Regions from separate parts of the Streptomyces sp. G7(2002) genome, predicted to be linked through region 1. Evidence: riboswitches for the same ligand, from Rfam matches in the RefSeq annotation. Region 1 holds a riboswitch; the other holds the start of a gene.
What was found. A riboswitch is a leader RNA that binds a small molecule or an ion and turns the genes downstream of it on or off. The one in region 1 is predicted to bind S-adenosylmethionine.

Region 1 (4,953 bases):
CCGGTCACCGTCCCCGAGCGCGGCACACACCCACACCGCCTCGGCATCGGACCCGATGGCCGACAGCCCGGAGACCAGCCCGCCCCCGCCCCGCTTGGCGGTCAGCGTCCCGCCCTCCTCCAGGGCGTACGAGACCGGTCCGCGATTGGACGCCACAAGAACCTCGGCACCCGCAGGGGCCGCACTGCGCTCGGAAGCCATGTCGCGACAGTAACCCGCTACAGATCCGCGCAAACGTACGGAAGCGGTCAAGGGGCGCGGGTCCGGGTGTGCTCCTCGGTCGCCTCCCGGCAGGAACGCGTCGACCGGCCACGACGGCTCACCCTCGGCGGGTTCCGGGTGCCTGCACCCGAGACGGTCGCCCCGGCTGCGGGCGATGCGCAGCGAGTCGCCGAGCGCGCCCGTCAAGCAACAGACTCTGTCATCGTGCGGCGGCGCAGGTTCGTGCTCGACGGTAAGCCGGTGATGCTCTCCACCTCCTGCCTCCCCGCCGATCTCGTCGCGGGATCAGCGATCACACAGCCGGATACCGGGCCCGGCGGCACGTACGCCCGTCATTCTCATCAGCCGCACTGCGATGACTGCGGGCGGGCGCACGGTAGAGGCCAACGAGATGATCCTCGACTCGTCTGCCTACGTGCTGGAGTACGGCTTCGACGCCTGAGGCTCAGGCCGCGCGAGGGGGCCCGGGCCGCGCGGGCGCTCAGGCCGCTCGTCGCGCCGCGTACTCCGGGATTTCGGCCATTGGGGGGCGCTCCTCGGTGTCCACTTCCGTCGTGCGGGGGACGAAGCCCTCGTCGCCGCGGTCGAACTGGGTGAGGCGGGGGCGGACCAAGTGGCCGCGGGTCAGGCGTAGTTGGGCGGTGCGGTAGATGGCGGCGGCCATCCGGCCCAGGGCCTGGCCGTCCTGGTGGCGGTGTTTGCGTACGCCGACGTCCACCTGGGCGAGGGCGTCGAGGCCGACGGTGTGCAGGGCGTCGACGAGCAGGCCGAGTTCCACGCCGTAGCCGACCGGGAACGGCAGCCGTTCCAGGAGGGAGCGGCGGGCCGCGTACTCGCCGCCCAGGGGCTGGACGAAGCCGGCCAGCTGCGGCCAGTGGAGATTGAGGAGGGGGCGGGCGACCAGCTCCGTCACCCGGCCGCCCTGTCCGGCCCCGGCGCCTTCGCCGCCGGTCTCCAGCGGGCGGTCGTACATCGCCTTCACGAACTGGATGTCCGGATCCGTCAGCAGCGGGCCGATGATCCCGGAGACGAAGGCGGGGGAGAATTCGCGCAGGTCGGCGTCGATGAAGCAGATGATGTCGCCGGTGGTGGCCAGCAGGGAGCGCCACAGCACCTCGCCCTTGCCGGGGAGGGCGGGCAGGCGCGGGAGGACGCTGTCGCGGGGGACGACCCGGGCCCCGGCCGCCGCGGCGACCTCGGCGGTGCGGTCGGTGGAGCCGGAGTCCAGCACCACCAGCTCATCGACGAGCGGGACCGCCTCGGTCATCAGCTCGGCACGGATCACCGCCACGATCGCCCCGACCGTGGCCTCCTCGTCGAGCGCGGGCAGCACTACGCTGACCGTACGGCCCGTCTGGCGCTTCGCCTCCAGCAGCTGCCCCAGCGGGCGGTCCGCGGCGGACCAGGAGTGGCTGCTCAGCCAGCCCTCCACCTCTTCCAGCACGTCTACGACTCCTCGGTCGCCGCCCGATCGGCGGTCTGTGTGATCCATCTCGCGGTTCGGACGACTATCTCAACTGTCAGTGCCTTCGGTTACAGTCTTGAACAACGCGGATGACCGTCGCATGTCGGGGTCGCCGCGCCACAAACGCCTGGGTTTCGGCCCAGCGCCATACCGCTCATCCAGAGGGGCAGAGGGATACGGCCCGTTGAAGCCCCGGCAACCCTCCAGCCGGTCTTGCCGCCAGGACGCTGACGTCCCGTGCGCGTGAGGCTCCCGGCTAGGGAAGGTGCCAAATCCGTCTCGTGGCGAGATTCGTCGCGAGGAAGATGAGGAGAAAGGGCCTCGCCTCCATGGCTGTGCAAGTCACCGAAAACACCCCCACCGTCGCTCTGGGCCCCGCCGCAGCCCTGTCCTGCCGCGAGTGCGGACAGCGCTTCCCGCTCGGCCCGATCTTCGCGTGCCAGGAGTGTTTCGGGCCGCTCGAAGTCGCGTACGACCTGCCGAGCGGCGACCCCGAGAGCCTGCGGAAGCAGATCGAGGCCGGTCCGAACAACATCTGGCGCTACGCCCCGCTGCTGCCCGTCCCCACCGACGTGGCCGACAAGCCCAACCTGAACCCCGGCTTCACCAAGCTCGTCCAGGCCGACCGGCTCGCCGCCGAGCTGGGCGTCACCGGCGGGCTGTACGTCAAGGACGACTCGGGCAACCCGACGCACTCCTTCAAGGACCGCGTCGTGGCGATCGCCGTCGAGGCCGCCCGCGCCTTCGGCTTCACCACCCTCTCCTGCTCCTCCACCGGCAACCTCGCCGGTGCGGTCGGCGCCGCGGCGCGCCGCGCGGGCTTCAAGTCCTGCGTCTTCATCCCGCACGACCTGGAGGCCGGCAAGGTCGTCATGGCCGCGGTCTACGGCGGTGACCTGGTCGGCATCGAGGGCAACTACGACGACGTCAACCGCTTCTGCTCGGAGCTCATCGGCGACCCGCTGGGCGAGGGCTGGGGCTTCGTCAACGTCAATCTGCGGCCGTACTACGGCGAGGGTTCCAAGACGCTCGCGTACGAGATCTGCGAGCAGCTGGGCTGGAAGCTCCCGGACCAGATCGTCATCCCGATCGCGTCCGGCTCGCAGCTCACGAAGATCGACAAGGGGCTCAAGGAGCTGATCGCCCTCGGCCTGGTCGAGGACAAGCCGTACAAGATCTTCGGCGCCCAGGCGGAGGGCTGCTCGCCGGTGTCCACGGCCTTCAAGGCCGGACACGAGGTCGTGCGCCCGCAGAAGCCGGACACCATCGCCAAGTCGCTGGCGATCGGCAACCCGGCCGACGGTCCGTACGTGCTCGACATCGCGCGCCGTACGGGCGGTGCCGTGGAGGATGTCAACGACGAGCAGGTCGTCGACGCGATCAAGCTGCTGGCCAGGACGGAAGGGATCTTCGCGGAGACCGCGGGCGGAGTGACCGTCGGCGTGACCAAGAAGCTGATCGAGGAAGGTCTGCTCGACCCGTCCCTGACCACCGTCGTCCTGAACACCGGTGACGGCCTCAAGACACTTGACGCGGTCGCCCCGACCTCCGGGCCCACGGCCACGATCCGTCCGAACCTGGACGCGTTCCGCGCGGCCGGCCTCGGCTGAGGCCGCCGGCCCGTCCGGCGGACGAGGCCGCGCCACAGCCCCCCGAACTCGTACTCCGTACCCCTGGAAGGCAGAACCATGAGCGTCAAGGTCCGCATCCCCACCATCCTCCGCACGTACACCGGTGGCCAGGCCGAGGTCCCCGCCGAGGGCGCGACCCTCTCCGAGGTGATCGCCGACCTGGAGCAGAACCACCAGGGCATCGCGGCCCGTGTGCTGGACGACGCCGGCAAGCTGCGCCGCTTCGTGAACGTGTACGTCAACGACGACGATGTGCGCTTCGAGCAGGGCCTGGAGACGCCGACCCCGGACGGCGCCGGCATCTCGATCATCCCGGCCGTGGCCGGCGGCTGCTGATTTGCGCCAACTCTTCTCCTGCATGACCGGAATTGCCCCGTCCGCCGGAAAGCGGACGGGGCAATTCCGTGTTGTGAAAGGAGATACCATTGGGGTGATCCCCCTCCGGATATCACCGTGAGCGTGCCGAACGCATATGTGTTCGCGGTCAGTTGTGTCCAAAGTGTGGGCGGTATTTGTCGCCTAGGTGCGCTATGCCCGGCCCGACTTGCCCTGGAGAACCAGGATTTCGCCGCATATTGCCGATTCTCCGGCGCCAGATTTCTCGTCCGATTGACCTGTTGCTCTGGGCATCTGTGCAGATACATTCAGCGGCGGTCGACGCGTTCCGGCGCACACCCCACGGGCCTTTCGCGGGGTGAGGTCTGACCCGGGTCCGCGGAGTGCGGTCCTGCGCAAGGGCCAGTAATAGGGGAGTTAGGCATGGCTCAGGGCACCGTCAAGTGGTTCAACGCGGAGAAGGGGTACGGCTTCATCGCGGTCGACGGTGGTGCGGATGTTTTCGTCCACTACAGCGCGATCCAGATGGACGGCTACCGCACCCTTGAGGAGGGTCAGCGAGTCGAGTTCGAGATCTCGCAGGGCCAGAAGGGGCCGCAGGCGGACATGGTCCGGGTGGCCGGCTGAGGCGCCGACCAACTACTGCGTGAGGAAGGCCCGTACCCCTGAGGGGGGTACGGGCCTTCGGCTGTGCGCCCACCCGTCGCCCGACCGCCGCCCCTCAACGACGCCCCTCCGGGCGGCTTGCACTCGCACCCCACGAGTGCTAATCATTGGCGTTAGCACTCTCCCAGTGAGAGTGACAAAGAAGGACCGGGTCGGTGAGGCCCGTAGGCCGCGTGGGGCAAGGAACCACACAGGTCTGCAGGTCGTCCGTCGCGGGCGCCAGCGCGGTCCGGAGCAATCCACCCCAGTCCGGGAGGACCACTTCACATGGCCAAGATCATCGCGTTCGACGAGGAGGCACGGCGCGGTCTCGAGCGCGGGATGAACCAGCTCGCCGACGCCGTCAAGGTCACCCTCGGCCCCAAGGGCCGCAACGTCGTCCTCGAGAAGAAGTGGGGCGCCCCCACGATCACCAACGATGGTGTGTCCATCGCCAAGGAGATCGAGCTCGAGGACCCGTACGAGAAGATCGGCGCCGAGCTGGTCAAGGAGGTCGCGAAGAAGACGGACGACGTCGCCGGTGACGGCACGACGACCGCGACCGTCCTGGCCCAGGCCCTGGTCCGCGAGGGCCTGCGCAACGTCGCCGCCGGCGCCAACCCGATGGCCCTCAAGCGCGGTATCGAGCGTGCC
Region 2 (4,953 bases), 2.8 Mb from region 1:
TGTGGAGCGGCTCGGTACGGGCGCTGATCACCCCGCTCACCGCACTGTTCGTGCACGGCAGCTGGCTGCACCTGCTCGGCAACGTGCTCTTCCTGTACGTCTTCGGCGCGATGGCCGAGGCACGCATGGGCCGGCTGCCGTTCACCGCCTTTTACCTCATCATCGGCTACCTGGCGCTGCTCGGCTACGCGGCCGCACACGCCGGCTCGGGCCAGACGCTGGTGGGTGCCTCCGGCTCCATCTCCGGTGTACTGGGCGCCTTCCTCTACCTGTTCCCCACGGCCCGCGTCACCAGCCTCTTCCCCTTCCTCTTCTTCCTACCGCTGCGCTTTCCCGCCTGGATCGTGCTGCTCTTCTGGTTCGCCCTGCAGTGGCAGGCCGCGCAGGACGACCCCCGCGGACCGGGCGTCGCCTACCTCGCCCATGTCATCGGCTTCGCGCTCGGCTTCCTCTACGCATGGGCCCGCTACGGGAGGGATAGTGTGGGAGCCACCAGGGCGAACGACCGGGCGACCGAGGAAGAGAGCCAGCCGTGATCACGTCGATCGTGCTCATCAAGACCAGCGTGGACCAGATCCCGGAGATCGCCGAGAAGATCGCCGCACTGGACGGGGTCAGCGAGGTCTATTCGGTCACCGGGGCCCACGACCTGATCGCCATGGTGCGGGTCGCCGCCCACGACGACCTCGCGGACGTCATCCCCGGCCGCATCAGCAAGATCCCCGGCGTCGCCGCCACGGAAACGCATATTGCGTTCCGCACGTATAGCCAGCATGACCTTGAGGCCGCCTTTGCGATTGGGCTGGAGGCCTAGCCCTTCTTTTCCCACGTTTTCGGCTTTCCCGCCGTGGGGGTTGCTCACCGTTTGTTGCCCGCTTTGCGGTGCACTCGCCGTTGCGCCTGCGGCGGGCCGGTCCGCTGCGCGGGGCTGTCGGGGTGCGGTGACGGGCCTCCGGGGTAGGGGTGTGGGACTGCTTCGCTTTACGTCCCACACCCCTACCCCTCCGGCCCGTCCCCTCCCGTTGGGGGGTGGGAGAAACCTTGGTGGGGGTGCCCGCCGCTGGTCATGTGCTCCTCGCGAAGCAGAAATGAAACGTCCTACGGACGCCCGCCCCCACCCACCGTCACTCACTCCCCCAACGGGAGGGGACGGGCCGGAGGGGCCTGGTGTGTGGACGTAAAGCGAAGCAGTCCACACACCAGGCCCCGGAGGCCCGTCACCGCACCCGACACCCACCGGCCCGCCGCAGGCGCAACGGCGGGGAACCCGCAAGCGTCACCCGCACCCACGCCCCGCGCAGCGGAGCCCTAACGGCGCGAGGCCCCTACGGCGGGCAAGCCGAAAACGTGGGAATCAAGCGGGCACACAACGCCCGGCTTCGGTGCGGTAGTTCCAGCGGGCGCCGTTCGTCACCAGTTCCTTGACCGCGCGGACGAAGCGGTCAACATGCTCATCCGGCGTCCCGGCGCCAAAACTCACGCGGATGGCGTTGAGGGACTTTTCGCCGGGGGCCGCGTCGGGGGCGCCGCACTCGCCGGGGTCCTGGGGCTCGCTGCCGAGGAGGGTGCGGACGAGGGGGTGGGCGCAGAAGAGGCCGTCGCGGACGCCGATGCCGTACTCGGCCGACAACGCGGCCGCGAAGTGGGAGCTGTTCCAGCCCTCGACGACGAAGGAGAGGACGCCCACCCGTGCGGCGTCCTCGCCGAAGAGGGAGAGCACGGTGACCTCGGGTACGTCGGCCAGGCCCGCGCGGAGGCGGGCGATCAGCTCCTGTTCGCGGGCGACCAGGCCGTCGAAGCCGGCCTCGGTGAGGGCTTGGCAGGCCGAGGCGATCGCGTAGGCGCCGATGACGTTGGGCGAACCGGCCTCGTGCCGGGCCGCGGTGGTGTGCCACTCGACGTCCACCCCGCCGTCCGTGCGCCGGGAGACCTTGCGGCTGGCGCCGCCGCCCGCCAGGTACGGCTCGGCGTCCCGCAGCCAGTCCGCGCGGCCGGCCAGCACTCCGGCGCCGAAGGGCGCGTACAGCTTGTGGCCGGAGAAGGCGACCCAGTCCGCGTCCAGTTCCCCGAGGTCCACCGGGTGGTGCGGGACGAGCTGCGCCGCGTCCAGCACGATCCGGGCGCCGTGCGCATGCGCGGCGGCCGCCAGCTCCCGCACGGGCCACAGCTCCCCGGTCACATTCGACGCACCGGTCACACAGACCAGCGCCGGGCCGTAGGGCTCGCGTGCGGTCAGCGCCTTCTCCAGGGTGTCGACCGCCTGCTGCGGGGTGCGCGGCGCGTTGAGGTACGTCACCTCGACATCGGGTCGCTGCTCCCACGGCAGCAGCGAGGCGTGGTGCTCGGTCTCGAAGACGAACACCCGGGTGCCCTGCGGGAGTACGGCGGCGAGCAGGTTCAGCGAGTCGGTGGTGGAGCGGGTGAAGACGACCTGGTCCTCGGCCCGGCAGCCGAGGAACTCCGCAATGGTGCGGCGGCTGTTCTCGAAGAGGTCGGTGGACAGCTGCGAGAGGTATCCGGCGCCGCGGTGCACGCTGCCGTAGTACGGGGCGTAGGCCGCCACGTCGTCCCAGACCCGCTGGAGCGCGGGGGCGCTGGCGGCGTAGTCCAGCGCGGCGTAGTCGACCTCGCCGCCGGTCACGAGCGGGACGAGGACATCCCGGCCCAGAACCGGCAGCGGGGCACAGACGGAGCGGTCGGCGGCAACGGCGGAAACAGACATGGCGAACTCCCGTGAGGGGTGAGCGAATTCGCCGCGGGCGGGGGCGCGAAGAAGCGTCGGGGCACCGCGGCGGGAAAGAAAAAGGGGATGCGGAAAAGGGGCCGTCGGGCCCTAGCGCATTCGCTGAATCACGGAAGTGCTCCCTCGGGGACCAGGATCCCTGGCGAGGGATCCGCGCTTGCCGCAGACCTCGCTGCCTACGGCCTGGTCATCACCCGGGGCACCCCGCCACGGAAGGAGGGTTGCCGGACAGCGGGCCGGGGCCTGCATCGCTGTCACTCGTGACCTGGGCAGAATCATGCCACACGGGCAAAGAGGCGCAAGGCCCGGTCCGTATGACGGACTGAGCCTTGCGTCACACCCTGCGTCACCGCGCGCTCATGTGTTGCTGGCGGCCACCCAGCGCTCCAGCGCCCGCTTGGCCGCCCCGGAGTCGATCGAGGCGGCGGCCCGCTCGATCCCGGCCCGGATCTGCTCGGCCAGCGGAGCGTCGGCCGGCTCCAGCGCGACCAGCGCCGCCGCGGAGTTCAGCAGCACCGCGTCGCGCACCGGGCCGGTCTCCCCGTCCAGCAGCCGGCGGGCCACATCCGCGTTGTACGAGGCGTCCGCCCCGCGCAGCGCCTCCACCGGCACCAGGGGGATCCCCACGTCCCGGGGGTCGAAGGGCTCCTCGCGCACCGTGCCGTCCCGGACGATCCACACCCGGGAGGTCGCGGTCGTGGTCAGCTCGTCGAGGCCGTCGTCGCCGCGGAAGACCAGCGCCGACGAGCCGCGCTCGGCCAGCACCCCGGCCAGGATCGGCGCCATCCGGGCGTCCGCGACACCGGTCGCCTGGGCGCGGACCTTCGCGGGGTTGGTCAGCGGGCCCAGGACATTGAAGGTCGTACGGATACCGAGCTGGGCCCGGGCGTTGGCGACATGCCGCAGCGAGGGGTGGAACTTCACCGCGAAGCAGAAGGTGATGCCCGCTTCCTGGGCGACCTCGGTGACCCGCTGCGGGGTGAGGTCGAGATTGACCCCGAGCTTCTCCAGGACGTCGGAGGCACCGCTGGCCGAGGAGGCGGCGCGGTTGCCGTGCTTGACGACCTTGGCGCCGGTGCCGGCGACCACGATCGAGGACATCGTGGAGATGTTGACGGTCTTGGCGCCGTCGCCGCCGGTGCCGACGATGTCCACGCTGGGGCCCGGCACCTCGATCAGCCGGGCGTGCGCGTACATGGTGCGCACCAGACCGGAGATCTCGGCGACGGTCTCGCCCTTGGCGCGCAGCGCGACCGCGAACCCGGCGATCTGGGCGTCGCTGGCCTCGCCCCGCATGATCTTGTCCATCGCCCAGGCGGTGTCGTCCGCGCTGAGGTCACGGCCTGCGAGCAGGGCGTTGAGAAGACCCGGCCAGGTGTGGGCCGCCACGCTGTCGCCGCCAACCGGGGTCACAACGTTCATGGTCCACACTCCTGGATTGTCTCCTGCTTATGCCGTCACCCTATCGAGCCGCCGGGCACGCCGGAGGGCCCCGTCCGGTTGGGGTATCCCCTGCTCCTTAAGAGCTTGGGGAACGGACGGGGCCCTCTGGGTGGCGTACTCCCTACAGTGCGCTAGGAAGCGCTGCGGTGATCAGTGGTGGCCGTGGCCGCTGCTGATCTCCTTGTACTCCTCGACCGTGGCCTTCGGGATGACGTTGTCCTCGCCGTAGTAGGCCTTCGAGAGCTTGGCGCGCAGCTTCTGCGAGCGCGACAGCTTGCGCTCCACACCGTTCTCGTCGACCTCCGGGCCGAGCTCGAGCGGCGCGGGCTGCTCGTGCTGCGTGAGCAGGTGCAGCTGCTCCTGGTCGAGCGGCTCGTGGACCTCGATGAACTCACCGTGCGGCAGGCGCTTGATGATGCCGGACTCGCGGCCGTGCAGCACCTTGTCCTTGTCGCGCCGCTGCAGACCCAGGCAGATCCGCTTGGTGGCGATGAAGGCCAGCACCGGAAGGACGAAGAATCCGATCCGGACGAACCAGGTGAGCGAGTTGAGCGACAGGTGGAAGTGCGTCGCCCACAGGTCGTTACCGCCACCGATCAGCATCACGAAGTACGCGACGAGCCAGGCGACACCGAAGCCGGTACGGGTCGGGACGTTGCGCGGGCGGTCCAGGATGTGGTGCTCGCGCTTGTCGCCCTTGACCCAGGACTCGATGAACGGGTAGACCGCGATCGCGACCAGGACCAGCGGGAAGATCAGGATCGGGA

Region 2: another riboswitch for S-adenosylmethionine. It lies ahead of NUT86_RS12140 (aminotransferase class V-fold PLP-dependent enzyme); the one in region 1 lies ahead of thrC (threonine synthase).

The regions. Positions count from the first base shown of each region.
Region 1 covers NZ_CP102609.1:5,765,821-5,770,773, forward strand. Annotated here, with positions in the region: gene NUT86_RS24535 (alpha,alpha-trehalose-phosphate synthase (UDP-forming)) at 1-201, opposite strand, end outside; partial or broken gene NUT86_RS24540 (GntR family transcriptional regulator) at 415-664, shown strand; gene NUT86_RS24545 (glucosyl-3-phosphoglycerate synthase) at 704-1,666, opposite strand; SAM riboswitch class I at 1,839-1,999, shown strand; gene thrC (threonine synthase) at 2,017-3,297, shown strand; gene NUT86_RS24555 (MoaD/ThiS family protein) at 3,376-3,654, shown strand; gene NUT86_RS24560 (cold-shock protein) at 4,078-4,281, shown strand; gene groL (chaperonin GroEL) at 4,588-4,953, shown strand, end outside.
Region 2 covers NZ_CP102609.1:2,956,923-2,961,875, forward strand. Annotated here, with positions in the region: gene NUT86_RS12130 (rhomboid family intramembrane serine protease) at 1-536, shown strand, start outside; gene NUT86_RS12135 (Lrp/AsnC family transcriptional regulator) at 533-814, shown strand; gene NUT86_RS12140 (aminotransferase class V-fold PLP-dependent enzyme) at 1,355-2,722, opposite strand; SAM riboswitch class IV at 2,892-3,009, opposite strand; gene trpD (anthranilate phosphoribosyltransferase) at 3,101-4,165, opposite strand; gene qcrB (cytochrome bc1 complex cytochrome b subunit) at 4,337-4,953, opposite strand, start outside.